2 regions of the Nostoc sp. UIC 10890 genome follow, and region 1 is predicted to be linked to the other one. Evidence: riboswitches for the same ligand, from Rfam matches in the RefSeq annotation. Region 1 holds a riboswitch; the other holds the start of a gene.
What was found. A riboswitch is a leader RNA that binds a small molecule or an ion and turns the genes downstream of it on or off. The one in region 1 is predicted to bind cyclic di-AMP.

Region 1 (7,457 bases):
TTCCTTGGAATCAATTTGTAAAAGAAACTAAAGGATTTGCTTGCGATTGGACTGACCCGGCTAAGGGTGGTAAGTTCAAGAAAGCCTAAATAATTCGTAATTCGTAATTCGTAATTAATTACAAATTACGAATTAGTAAAATTTTTTCTCGTTTCCAGGTTCTTCCGCTTCTATAGGAGGCGGAGCCTCCTAATAGGCATTCCCAGTCTGAGACTGGGAACGAGGCAACGAGGCACACGAGACACTAACTAATCGCTGATAGCTGTTATGGAGAAATAAGTGTTAGCAGGATTTTTAGAAGCTGTATTTAATGGCATTAGTATTGGCGCTGTATTATTGATTGCCGCGTTGGGACTAGCCATTATATTTGGATTGATGGGCGTCATTAATATGGCGCATGGTGAATTGATGATGTTCGGTGCTTATACAACTTATGTTGTACAAAATGTATGTAAGCAATTGGGCGGAGTATGGTTTGAAGTTTATATATTTTTGGCTTTGATTATCGCTTTTCTTTTCACGGCTACCGTGGGATTAATTCTAGAAAAAGGCGTGATTCGTTATCTCTATGGACGCCCGTTAGAAACTCTATTGGCAACTTGGGGAGTAAGTTTGATTTTTCAGCAGTTTGTCCGCAGTGTGAATTGGGTATTAATAATTGGTATCGCCATATTTTCTCTGTTGTTTTTTGGAGGTTTATGGATTTTAAATTCCCGCACAGATTTGGGAAGAGTTCGTAACTGGATTGTGGCGGTGATATTTTTATTATCGCTGGGGGTGACAATCACAACAGGCAATTTATTGAGTCAAACTTATCAGTTAGCAGTAACTCAACCTTGGTTTGGCGCTCAAAATGTGGATGTTACAGCACCGACTTGGTTACAAGCAGGAGTATCTTTAGGTGGTGTCCAATTACCCTTTGCCAGATTATTTATTATTGCTTTAACAATAATCTGTGTATCAGGAATTTACTTATTTTTACAACGTTCTAGCTGGGGTTTAAGAATTCGGGCTGTGACGCAAAACCGGAGTATGAGTGCTTGTTTGGGTATCCCAACTCAAAAGGTTGATGCGATTACTTTTGCACTGGGTTCTGGTTTAGCTGGTGTGGCGGGATGTGCGATTAGTTTGCTTGGTTCTGTAGGGCCAAATACGGGACAAAACTATATTATTGATACTTTTATGGTTGTTGTCGTTGGGGGTGTGGGCAATTTAGCCGGTACTATTTTGGCTGCTTTGGGTATTGGTACGGCTAATTTTTTAATTGGTTCTGGGACTTTGGCTTTGTTGTTGACTCCTGTTAAACCTTTAGCTGATTTCTTTACTTTTTTTGCCACGACGAGTATGGCCAAGGTGATGGTATTTGCGCTGATTATTGTGTTTTTACAGTGGAAGCCTGGGGGGATTTTTCCACAGAAGGGACGTACTGTTGATGTTTAAACCGCAGAGATGCAGAGGATACAGAGAATGATAAAGAAGGGGGGAAGGTTAATTTTAATTGAGGTTGGGGTAGTGATTGCGATCGCACTCTTCCTTATAATTATCATGCCACTGGTGCTTTCGGAGTTTCGCCTAAATTTGTTGGGGCGATTTTTGTCGCTGGCGATCGTGGCTTTGGGTATCGATCTGATTTGGGGTTATACTGGTTTACTAAGTTTGGGACATGGTATTTTCTTTGGTTTGGGTGGATATGCGATCGCAATGTACCTGAAACTGCAAATCCCGACTGGAGAATTACCTGATTTCATGGGACTTTATGGGGTTACGGAACTTCCTGCGTTTTGGCAACCTTTTTATTCCTTTCCTTTGACAATAGCTGCTGTGGTACTAATTCCAGGGTTATTGGCGGGAATATTAGGATATTTAGTATTTCGGAATCGTCTCAAGGGAGTTTATTTTTCTATTTTGACCCAAGCCGGAACTATTGTATTTTTCAACTTCTTTAACGGTCAACAACAATTTTTCAACGGTACGAACGGACTGATAGATTTTACAACTTTCTTTGGGGCAACGGTCAGCGATGCCAAGACGCAATTGATTTTCTACACGCTGACGGTAGTGTTTCTCGCAGCCACCTACGGCGTTTGTCGCTGGTTGACAAGCGGACGCTTTGGGAGGTTGTTGATAGCGATTCGTGATGATGAAAGTCGGGTAAGATTTTCTGGCTACGACCCTACAGATTTTAAGGTGTTGGTGTTTGCAGTTTCCGGTGCGATCGCAGGGATAGCAGGAGCATTTTACACCATTCAAAGTGGTTCTGTATCACCCAGAGCAATGGATATTGCCTTTTCGATTGAAATGGTGATTTGGGTAGCTGTAGGCGGACGCGCTACTTTAATTGGCGCGATTGTCGGAACTTTATTAGTAAATTATGCCCGCACTTTTTTAAGCGAACAATTTGCCGAAATCTGGCTATTTTTCCAAGGCGCACTATTTTTGATAGTCGTCACAGTCCTTCCTGATGGCATAGTGGGATGGTTGCGTAGTCAGAATATTTCCTTTTTCAACCGCCGTCAAGAAATTGCTACATATCCCACCTTGGAAGAAGACCCGGAAGTGCAACATGAACGCGAAAATATTGGAAACTGAAAATGTAACTGTTAATTTTGACGGATTTAGGGCGCTAAACCAGCTTAACTTTAGCATGGATGTAGGTGAATTACGGGTAGTAATTGGCCCAAATGGAGCGGGAAAGACAACGTTTCTGGATGTGATTACCGGGAAAGTGCAACCAACCGTAGGACGAGTTTTATTCAAAGGAAGAAACCTACGTTCTTTACCTGAATATCGAATTGCACGATTGGGAATTGGGCGCAAGTTCCAAACACCCCGAATTTACCTGAATTTAACGCCCCGCGAAAATCTAGAAATTACTATTAACAAGAAGAAAAATGTCTTTTCTACTTTGTTTGAACATTCTAATGCTGTTGAAAAGAATAATATTAAAGGATTGTTAGAAACCATCGGTTTAACGCCAAAAGCAGATATTAGAGCAGGTTTACTTTCTCACGGTGAAAAGCAACGGTTAGAAATTGGAATGTTAGTGGCACAGTCACCAGACTTATTACTCGTTGATGAACCTGTTGCGGGTTTAACAGATGAAGAAACTTATAACATTGGTGAATTACTTTTAGCATTAGCGCAAAGTCATTCAATTTTAGTAATTGAACATGACATGGAATTTGTGCGCCAAATTGCCAAGAAAGTAACGGTTTTACATGAAGGTTCGGTGCTGTGCGAAGGGAATTTTGAAGAAGTTCAAAATGACTCTCGTGTTATTGAAGTATATCTAGGAAAACAGGAAGAGTAGATTTTTACCTTATGCAGATTTAAATACCATTCTATCCCTTTGTTAGCTTAATTCATACCGTAATAAACCATGTCTAACTTTCTATAAGACTCCTGATTTTTGAACAAGACCAGGAGAAAATACGAGTTGTTAAACAGGTGTAAGAAGAGACATATAATTGATGAGATCATTTAATGTGGGGAGACTTAAGTTCTCCTTCCCTATGAGGAAATGGGGGTTTCCAAACCTCTTTCTTTGCAGGAAAGAGGTTTCGAGTATATTTGTTGACTTTCCAAATATCCTCTCACAGATTTTTTTGCACTAAAATTCTCAAGACTATTTCATTCCCAAAAAATCAATAAAATGTAGCAGTGAATATCAGTAAGCTTCTCGTTGATAGCATCTTAAAAACTCCAAGTTTCCTCTATACTCTGATTCTCCAACGCTAGGCACAACAAGCTTTAAAGTGACCCCCAGCACACTTTTTTTGTTCATACTGTTGACATAGTTGATGATGACACGTTATAAACTGTGAAGAAAAATAAATCAGTCTGCCTAATCCACTATATTCCCTGAAAAGTTTTGTGAGTAAGGGTAAACCGGAGCGGAGGAACCAAGTTTGGGGCGTATTTTGAAGAAAGTTAGAGTTAAGAGTGAGGAGTTAAGAGTGAGGAGTTAAAAGTTACTAAATAGATAACTCATAATTCATAACTCAGAACTTATAACTTTTTCAAGAAGGACATCTCTCAGTCCTAGCCCGTCAGCTAACTTCGTCGGCATTGAGAAGAGACTGAACGAGAAGCATTCTTACAAGTAATGCCTTGTTCTCGTCAGTGTCCTTTGGCTGGTAACTTTGTGGTTCGTTGTGCCTGCCCTCGGCCTTGAGAGAGGATAATAATATCTTGATTTCTGGCGTCTGAGGTAGGATTATTTGCCTTGAGGTGAAAATCAGCTATGTTCCAGAATAAGAAACATCGCATTGCTCTAATTTCTGTCGATGGTGACCCGGCTGTTGAAATCGGTCAAGAAGAAGCTGGGGGTCAAAATGTCTATGTGCGTCAAGTAGGTTATGCCCTAGCACAGCAAGGTTGGCAAGTGGATATGTTCACTCGTCGTAGTAGTCCTGACCAAGCTGCGATCGCTCAACATAGTCTGAATTGTCGTACTATTCGATTAAACGCTGGCCCAGCTGAGTTTATTGGGCGAGATAACTTGTTTAACCATTTACCTGAATTTATCGAAGAATTCCAGCGATTCCAGCGACGCCAAGGGTTCCATTACTCCCTAATCCATACCAATTACTGGTTGTCTTCTTGGGTTGGCATGGAATTGAAAAAGCAACAACCACTGATTCAGGTGCATACTTACCACTCTTTAGGAGCGGTTAAATACAGAAGTATTGGCGATGTTCCCGTAATTGCAGCCCAGCGACTAGCTATAGAAAAAGCCTGTCTAGAAACTGTAGACTGCGTGGTTGCGACCAGTCCACAAGAACAGAAACACATGCGGATACTCGTTTCCAGCAAAGGGAACATTGAAATGATTCCCTGTGGTACTGATACTGACAAATTTGGGGAAATTCCGCGGTCTGCTGCACGGGAAAAGTTGGGAATTGCACCAGATGCCAAGATGGTTCTCTATGTTGGTCGCTTTGACCGACGCAAAGGTATTGAAACTTTAGTACGAGCCATTGGCAAGTCGAGTTTAAGGGGTGAGGCTAACCTCCAACTAGTGATTGGGGGTGGTAGTCGTCCAGGTCAGAGTGATGGAATTGAACGCGATCGCATCGCCAGAATTGTCAATGAACTCGGATTAGAAGATTGTACAACCTTTACCGGTCGCCTAGATGAAACTGTCCTCCCCTTCTACTACGCTGCTGCTGATGTCTGCGTAGTTCCCAGTCACTACGAACCTTTTGGTTTAGTTGCCATTGAGGCGATGGCGAGTAAAACTCCAGTCGTAGCTAGTAATGTCGGTGGGTTGCAGTTTACTGTTGTACCAGAGGTCACAGGGTTACTAGCGCCCGCCAAAGATGAAGTGGCTTTTGCTGCTGCCATAGACCGCATTCTGATCAACCCAGCTTGGCGAGACCAGTTAGGTGAAGCAGCAAGGCAACGGACAGAAATTGCTTTTAGTTGGTATAGTGTGGCATTCCGACTGACTCAGCTATACAGTCGTTTGCTGGCTCCAACTGCACCCAATAACCGACCCCGGATTGCAGCTTAATTTTACAGTTTTGAGCGCGGTAATATCCTCAAAGTGATTTTATCGCGCCCAAACAGTCAAAAACAAACTACTCAGCCTAGTTAATTAGGGAATCAGAATTATGCTGAATATTGGAGATTATGCTTTGCATCAAAGAACAGGGCAAGTTGGTCAAGTTTGTGGTTATGGACATCAGGTAATGGATGGAGTTTACACAACTACCCTGAAAGTAAGAGTCAGCAAGGATAAGGGAACTCGTCATCAAAGCAGATTTTTTGAGGATGCTTACTCTGCTTGGATGCTGACAGAGGAAACTTGAAGAAGTGATTGGGGATTAGGAACTGGGGACTGGGAAAACTTGGAAGGGAATTTAGACCCCAATCAAGTTTTGTTCGCGCAGCGTCTCGTAGAGAAGAAAACTCTTCCTAGTTCCCAGTTTTCAGTAAAGATATTTATGGGGAGAATGGCACTAAGAAAAGGGAAAATCGTTGAGGCAGCAGGGGTGTAGAGGAGCAGGGGAGAAAGAAGAAGTTTTAGATATTGCGAACGGACAGTTTAGAAATTCCCCTCTGCACCCTTGCCCCCTGCCCCTCTGCAATCCTTACGCTGCATACTCTTCAGCTTAACAAGCGTGCCATTCATTTATGGGGATTCCTTCTGCCTTCTGCCTCCTGCCTCCTGCCTCCTTAACAGAGTTTGCACCGTAGATTCTGGTTGCTGACGTGCTACAGGTTTTTGCTGTCCGAAACCATCAAACAATTCGTCAAGCTTGACCGTGAAGCCCAAATACGCCCCACCTGCGGAACGTGTCCCAGAAAAATCCCGGTCATCAACTTTACCAAAAACATATCCAGCAGAAAGGCGTAGATTAGGAGTAAGGTAATAACCTGTTTCCAGAACAAAGCCTGTTTCGCTGTAGTTAGATTGACCAATCCAACGAGCCTCACCAACTAAATCCCAGCTATATCCCAAACGATAAGTAGCTCGCAATTGTCCCAGATTAACCATACTTGTACCAACTAAATCGTTGGCTAAATAAGAAGTGCTGTTACGCAAAGCATACTTACCGTAGAATTCCCATTGCCAGTTAGGGGCATAAATAGCCTCTAAAGCAAAGGTATGGTCTTGGGAACCCGTACCACTACCTAACAGAATAGTTTCAGGAATAATTGTCGGATTTTGGCGATATTCATAACGCAACAAAGCATTAAATTTATCGCTATTGGGGTCGCGGTAGGCTAAACCCAGCTTCAAATTAGCGGTATCTCCCAATCCTGAAAGCTTCTGATTGGAAGAGTTTGCTTGTTGATAACGTACCAAAGCCGTCAGAGCCGGAGAAATTTTACCCGCTGCACCTGCGGTAATTACTGTATTACTACCACCAGAAGAGGAGCGATGTTCGTAACGAGCGCTGGCTTGAAACTGGGGATTATCACTGTATTCCAACCCAACGCTGTAACTATCGCCACCCTCAAATCCGATCGCTGATGCTGCTTGACCAAAGGCGTAGGGTTGGGCATATTGTTGACCCGCCGCAGTTCGTCCTAAGAAGTTGCCAAATACGTGTTCGTAAGCTAAATTCAGCCGCAATCCCGGAGCAATAGTCCAGCGGTTATTTAGACCAATTGCACCTTGAGTAGTCAGTTCATTTGCACCACCCAAAATTGAGTAACGACCAGTCAAGGTAGTATCAGTACCGAGTTTGTGTTCACCATTGACACTTAAGCTGGTGATAGAATTACCCGAAAATTGACCGCCAGTATAAAACTGTTGAGCTAAACTGACGCTGACACCAGGAAGTACTGCCCAATTCAACCCTAAAATAGTCCGGTCTGGGTAAACAGTATCTTTTTGGGAAGATAAGCTGAGTTCATTTTGGGCTTGGAAAGTCAGGTTTTTCGCAATGGGAACTGTAAAACGCGATCGCAATTGATTAGAATTACTATTCAGAGCGCTGTCGGGG
Region 2 (7,457 bases), 840 kb from region 1:
TCTGGTCAAATCTCGCTGAATACCCTCTGGATTCAGTTCTTGTTTCCCAGTATTCCGGAGATAATCTGCGATCGTGGTGGTAACAGAGTCGTATTGCTCTTTCGCCTTATCTGCTAAAACTTGGGGTGTGTGGCGAATACTATGCCATGATTCCTCAGCAGCATTGATGATTTGATTAATTTGATCTTCACTCAAATCTTCCCGCTGATTCAACAATTGCACCAAAGTATCGCGGTCAAAGCGAGACAAACGTGCCCGAATTGAGGTGATTCCACCTTGAGGATCTTCCAGTAACTTTTTGAAGTCGGCGCGGATGGCATCAGGATTCAGTTCTGATTTTCCGGTGTTACGCAGATATGATTCTACATTCAGCCACAGGGTTTCTGCTTGATATTGTGCCTGTTCAGCTAGTCCTTTGGATTCTACCAAGACGCGATCGCGTTGTTTTTCCAACTCATCCAGAATGGTGTCTACTTCATATAGCTGGACATCATTACGTTGCAGCAATATCTCCCGAATTTCCTGCCTTTCAACCTGCGCCAATCGCAATGTCAGAGTTTCATAATCTGCCTCTGGGTCTTGCAACAGTGGTTTGAAATTCTGCTCAATGCCTTCGGGTGTAAAATCTGCTTTTGGAGTAACCAGCAGATAACTTTCCACTGCGCGTTGCAAGTCTTGGACTATCTCTCTTTCTTCGATCGCTCTCACTGTCACTAGCACTTCTTGGCGGACAGTTTCTAGCCGATCGGCAATGCGCTGAATTTGTCCTTGGGTGAGCAATCCCCGCTGTTGGAGGATTTTGACGAAATCATTACGAGATAGTCGTTCTAGTTCCCTGCGGACGATTCCAGGGTCAGCTGCTGGGTCGTAGATGACATCATGAAATTCCTGGGTGATTTTTTCTGGACTCAGTTGCCAAGCATAAGTGTTGTAGAGGTAATTTTCGACATCAGCCCGAATCGGACTATAAGGTTGCGATGGTGTTGGCAACCCTAGCTTATCTGCTTCTTGGGTGACTTTATCTTTGGCAGTGGTGAGGCTACGCAAGATTTTTTCCACATCCAAATCAGACAAATCTGTTCTTCCCAATACCACTCCGGTTAAGGCAGATAGTCCTTGCTGGAGTGTACTTTGAATTGGCCCCGTAGCTGCCTTTTGGTCAGATCCTTTCGAGCCACGAGTTTCTGCGACTAACCGATCCAGCTTGGCGTTGAGTTCATCTGTTTTGCTTTGTCCTGGTGGAAGTGATTTCAGATAATCGATCAACTCACCTAAACGGTCTTCGGTGGGTGGTTGCTGACTTACCACTTGCTGCCAAACTTTATACAATGTATCAGCAATGCGGCTAACATCTTTTTTGGAAAGGTCGGTGCGGCTGCTGACTAATTCGATGAACTTTTGGCGGTCGATGTTGCGGATATCTGGAGTCCCTGCGATCGCTTTTAACTGCGGATCGTTGAGTAAATTTTCAAAATCACTCCGAATCTTTGACACATCGATTTCTGGAGGACGGATCTTTTCTAAGTAATCTTCAATGTTTTCCCGGATACTCACGGGGTCGATGCCGCTTCCTAATTCTCGACGGACAGCGGCGGCGGCGGCTTCAGCTGTCGCTACCACTTGGTTATTCACAGCTTTAGCACCCAGTGCGGCGGTAGCAGTCCCCATAATCGCCTGAAAGCCGGAAGTTGCGGTATTGACGACTGAGCCAATTAAGGAGCCTACTGTGGTGGAACTTACCCAAACGAGAATTAAAAAGTAAGCACCCCAAATCACCAAACCGAGAATCGCTCCCAATCCTGGATCTAAGATTACCAGGCTCAATTTTACTGCGAGGAAAGAAGCGATTAATAAGGCGATCGTCACAGTGATTAATGTCCAAATCCCCACTGCTGTGCCGATTTTGCGAATGCTGCCACCCAAACTTCCCACTTCCCCATCATCTGAATCCGAGTCAGATGAGTGCCCCAGGTAGGAAATACCGGCTGCAAGGGAGAGATTAGTTAGAACTAATTGGAAAGCAAAGGCTAGAATCACGCCGGAGATTAAAGCCACAAAAAAGCGCGGCCCGGAAACAAGAGCCGATGCCTGTGCTGGTGTGACGTTTGAGGATTCTGCTGGAATCTGTGCTAGCCACAATAGTGGTTTGTAGAGTCCCAGCATGATTTCCGTACTTTGGAACATTGTATTTCCTTCTTCTAAGGTTTAAATTTGGGGAATTAAGATTTTCTTGAGAAGCAACTCTTAGTATTTATGTTTGTACCTATGGCAATACCTAACTCTTTAGATCAGAATCGTAGAATTTAGCTGTTTAAAGCATCCATCCAAAGGCTGAAACCCTCATCCAGCGCAAGATATAACTTTTCTTATCTCTTGACAAAAAACTTCATCTAATTGGCAGATAAGATTATGTATATATCGCTAATTTATAATTTTTAATTACTTGTTTATAGCGATTGATTGTACATGAATTAAAAGCTTTACAATATTTCGTATTTGTTTACATAGTTATTTGTTGTCACCCTCTCAAGGTGGATTTGTCCATACCAATATGTTGTTGATTATCGTCCGCAAGAAGTGCCTATAGTTTGTTCCTATAGGCATAAAGCAGTTTAGTTATACATAGCTACATTAAAGTTAACAAACACATCTTGAGTACAAAAAAAATGGAAACACGTCCTTCCACTGATTTATCAACTGTTGCTAAAGCTTATAACGGTATAGATCGCAACGCATTTTTATTTGGCTGGACTCCTCAAGCCGAAATCTGGAATGGTCGATTAGCAGCTATTGGTTTTCTTGCCTATTTACTTTGGGATTTAGCTGGTTTTAGCGTTCTGCGCGACGTATTACACATAATCGGTTACTAATAGTCTGCCACAGCCATTCTGACTGATTAAGAACCTATAGGAATCCGATTTGATTTTTGAACAAAATTAGGCATTTGTAGTAGCGTGTCAAGCTTAAGATACTGCATTAGCTTGACTTTTGTGGAATGGGCGTCTCGCCCGTCTGTGCGGGCAAGATGCCCACACTACAAGAAAAATTTATTGCAACATTTTAGTCTTGCCACGCCGCTACGTATATTTTCAAAAATCAAATATTTACGCCGACTTACTTAGCACTATCCTTACCTAAAGTAAAAACCGAACCAACACATATAAAGCTGAAGCTACTAGTTGTAATAGCATCACTGGAATACCGTAGTGGAGAAAAGTTTTAAACGAGATGCGGCGTCCATGCTGCTCAGAAATGCCAGCGGCTACGATATTAGATGATGCACCTACAAGTGTACCATTACCTCCTAAAGTTGCACCAAACATCATGGCATAAAACAGAGGTAATACTTCTGGCGGAAACTGTCCTTGAAAATCTTGTGCTAAAACTTCTGCGGGTGCTAATCCAACAGTCACAATATATTGTTTAAGTAAGGGAACCATCCCCACCACTAAAGGAATATTGGGCACTACGCTGGATAATATACCCACAAAAAATAATAAAAATAGAGAACCCAGGATAATATTTTTTCCTAAAATTACTGCCAATATTCCTGATAAGCCATTGATTACACCTGTTTTTTCTAGTCCTCCAATTAACACAAAAATACTCATAAAAAATATTAATGTACTCCAGTCTACATCCCGCAAAATGTTGTTAACTGAATCGATTTTGCTATGATGAGATAAAAGCAAAGCTAAGGCTGCTCCTAACAAAGCTGCGGCAGCAGGTGAAATCGGAACTGGTAGAGATTCTCCAATGACAAAAAATAGCAGGACGAAAAATACAATAATTGCACCCAGGCTTAAAGCACGTGGATGATTTATTTGTGGGTGTGGTAGTTCTTCAAGATTATCTAACTGTGTATTCCAAATTTTACGGAATAAAAATGGCAGTGTTGCAATCACTATGACAATGGCAATCACTCCTCCTAAACTCAATTTCAATAAATAATCTGTAAAGCTTATATTCACAGCATCACCGACAATAAATGTAGCAGGATCTCCAACTAAAGTCAGCAGTCCGGCACTATTAGCAACAAACACCATTAAAATCAACAATGGTACGAAATTTATCCCAATTTCTTCCGCCATTGGTGGAATTAAAGGTGCTAGCAACATTACTGTTGTGGCATTTGGTAAGACTGCACAAATGGGTGTCACTATAGCCACAATACCAAGTAATAGACGTTTGCCTTGTCCTTTAGCTAGAAGTACTATTTGAGTGGCTAAATAATCAAATATCTTCGTAGGCTCAAAAGCCCGCACTAACACCATAACTCCAAAAAATAAACCGAGTGTTCCATGACTTTTGCCGATGTAACCAACAGCTTCTTGCAAAGTCATGACGTTGCTAAAAACTAATAATAATGCTCCCAATAATGCCGCAATAGTGAGATGTACCCATTCCGTCATTACTAAAACAATGACGCTTATAAACGTAATCACACTAAGGATTGCTTGCCAGTTTTCCACACCCTAACCTCCCGAAGTTTTATTGGTTGAATAGTAGCGAAAAAAGCCACCTATTTATAGGTGACTTATCTGTGATTAAAATTGGATAAAAATTACTGCAATTTGCAATAGCGATTATTCATCAATACAACTGGGAATACCCAAAACGGCGCAGGGAAAATTAGAGCCTAGTGCCTCAATCATCGGATGATTCACAGAGTTGCAACCTAAAAACAGAATATCGGCATTTTCTGATTCAACAACTTTGGCAAGTTCTGTAGAAATGCAGCCAAAGCGCAAATGAGATTTGAAGGAACCCTGCCATTCTTCAGCCAGACTTCGAGCTTGCCAGAGAATTATATCTGCTTGTTGTAGGGGAGTTACTACTGTCTGCAATTTTGGTTGAGTTAATACTAGTGTGACAGACTTTGATACTTCACTAACCTGACATTCTAATGAAGGCTGTTGTTGTGGAAAACTCAAGATATTTGGAGCCTGGCTGCTTTGATTATCTTCTAATACATAAACAGCTTGAACTGTAACTTCTGCATTAGTAGCTAAACGGGTTTGATGGGCAATCCAAAAGGCAATATCTAATGCCGTATGACTTTTGGGAGATCCGTCATAAGCAACAATTAAATTAACTGCTTTTGATTTTTGAGGTTTGTTATAAAAAGGTTTTTTTGGTTCTGGCAGCAGTACCATTTGTTCAATTAAGTCATCTCGACCTGTGGCACTTTGCAGACGTGCTAACATTGGCTTGATTTGCACAGCTTTACTTCTCCCAATGAAATGAATTAGTAATGAGAAGCAGGGGGACAAATTTTGGATTTTGGATTTTGGATTTTAGATTGAGTAACGATAACCAAAATCTCAAATCTTAAATCAGTCAAGGAAACCCCAATAATAACTGTATTACAGCCAAACTCTTGGGGGTTCCTTCCATTGCCTACGGAGTTAGCTGACGGGCTAAGACTGGAAGGTGTCTCTCTCTTAGGAGTGCTGTTAGCGCAAGCGGGGCGTTTAGCCCGTGGTGAGTGCTGAGTCTTGAGTTAAAACTTCTGACTCTTAAATTGCCGCTCTCTGCAAGATTAGCCCCAAACATTGGTTCCTCCGTTCCAAATCCAGCTTTCATGAATTTGAATTAGGCTACCCACTAAAAAAAATGATAATCTAATTTACTCGTCTTGGGCAAAATATCGATCAAGGAAATTTAGGGCGTGGTTGCGGAGTTCAAAATATTCTTTTGAGTTTCGCATAGCGGCGCGATCGCGTGGATGCTCAAAAGGAACTTCTAAAATCTCCCCGATATTAGCAGCTGGGCCATTGGTCATTAAGACGATGCGATCGGACATATAAATTGCTTCGTCTACATCGTGGGTAATCATCATCACTGCTTGACGATTATTTTCCCAAATATCCAATACCTGCCGCTGCAATTTGCCACGAGTTAGCGCATCTAATGCCCCAAAAGGTTCATCCATCAGCAACATTTTAGGACGAATTGCTAAGGCTCTGGCAATACCTACTCGTTGTTTCATACCTCCAGAGATTTCATCAGGATATTTGTCAGCCGCCGCCGTCAAGTTTACCATTGCCAAGTGCTGATTTACAATGCTAATTTTCTCAGCCCGATTAGCATTTTTTAGCACTTCATCCACAGCTAAACGGATATTTTCTCGTACTGTTAACCAAGGTAACAAAGAATAGTTCTGAAATACCATCATCCGCTCGGCTCCTGGCTGACGAATTTCTTTTCCGTCTAGCCGGACTGAGCCGGAAGTTGCTTTTTCTAAACCAGCTACTATCTTTAGTAGAGTTGATTTACCACAACCTGAGTGACCAATTACAGAAATATATTCATCTTCACCAATTGTCAGATTAACTCCATCTAAAACGACAAAGTTCTCTTGATCAGGTGTCGGATAAGACTTGACTAAATTTTCAATTTCTAAAAATCCAGTGCGGGGAAGAACTTTGGTCTGGGTATTAATAGGTAATGAGGTATATTCCATCATCAAATGCTCCCGAAATAATCTAGTCATCAAACAAACAACTTTGGATTTTAGATTTGCAATTTTAGATTATCTTTCGCCCACAACAAGCAAGGCGTAAACCGAAGAACTACAATCCAAAATCTAAAATTGGCACAGCCAATATTTGAACTTGGAATTTAAGAGATGAAAAAGCTAGTGGGAGCATTAGCCCTGATAGCAAAACTATTTAGATAACCCACCGGATCGCTGGGGTCGAAGGCTTTGTTATCTATAAATACTTCTGGTGGTTCGACCTTGTAATCATCCTTGGGACACTGAATGCCCATTTCTGATGCTATCTCCCGATATAAATCTGTTCTCCAGCCATCTTCAGCTAATTTCTGGGCATTATTGGGGAATTTCTTAATTTGTCCCCACCGGGCTGCTTGTGTCATTAACCAGATACTTCTCGATCTCCATAAGAATGTCGAGTGTTCTCCTGGCTGTTTGGGAAGGTTGTCAGGAATATCGAAGAAAATCGTGGTGTCATCGGCTTGGATGGTACGGTCTTTGCCGTCAAAGCCGCCGTAATTATAGTTGCCCAGAATTCCGGGACTTGTAAATTTGGCAATTGGAGCATCTTGATTTTTGGGTTTAGCACCTGTAAAGGAACGGTCTGTAAGTAGTTCGGCTACTTCTTGGCGATTTTCTACTTTGCTGCAATACTGACAGGCTTCAATCATCGCCTTGACTAAAGAACGATAGGTTTTGGGATATTTTTCGATGAAAGATTGCATCACTCCCAACAAACGATCTGGGTGTCCCAACCAAACTTCTTTACCTTGTGCGAAGGTAAAGCCGATGTTTTCATTACCTGTTATTGCTCGTGTATTCCAGGGTTCTGCAACCATGTAAGCTTGCATGGCGCCAATCCGCACATTTGTTACCATTTGAGGGGGTGGAACGATAATGATCCGAAACTCTTTAAGCGGATCAACACCTGCGGCGGCAGATAAGTAACGGATAAAGT

Region 2: it holds a riboswitch for cyclic di-AMP, as region 1 does, so the genes downstream of both, ACWATR_RS05545 (universal stress protein) here and ACWATR_RS02355 (glycosyltransferase) in region 1, are expected to answer to the same signal.

The regions. Positions count from the first base shown of each region.
Region 1 is NZ_JBSGKF010000001.1:554,940-562,396, reverse strand. Features, by position in the region: gene urtA (urea ABC transporter substrate-binding protein) at 1-89, shown strand, start outside; gene urtB (urea ABC transporter permease subunit UrtB) at 280-1,440, shown strand; gene urtC (urea ABC transporter permease subunit UrtC) at 1,468-2,589, shown strand; gene urtD (urea ABC transporter ATP-binding protein UrtD) at 2,564-3,310, shown strand; cyclic di-AMP (ydaO/yuaA leader) riboswitch at 3,835-4,083, shown strand; gene ACWATR_RS02355 (glycosyltransferase) at 4,244-5,515, shown strand; gene ACWATR_RS02350 (hypothetical protein) at 5,616-5,813, shown strand; gene ACWATR_RS02345 (TonB-dependent receptor) at 6,137-7,457, opposite strand, start outside.
Region 2 is NZ_JBSGKF010000001.1:1,390,709-1,398,165, reverse strand. Features, by position in the region: gene ACWATR_RS05560 (MFS transporter) at 1-2,184, opposite strand, end outside; gene ACWATR_RS05555 (high light inducible protein) at 2,667-2,870, shown strand; gene ACWATR_RS05550 (SLC13 family permease) at 3,135-4,472, opposite strand; gene ACWATR_RS05545 (universal stress protein) at 4,587-5,207, opposite strand; cyclic di-AMP (ydaO/yuaA leader) riboswitch at 5,383-5,612, opposite strand; gene ACWATR_RS05540 (ABC transporter ATP-binding protein) at 5,630-6,466, opposite strand; gene ACWATR_RS05535 (ABC transporter substrate-binding protein) at 6,625-7,457, opposite strand, start outside.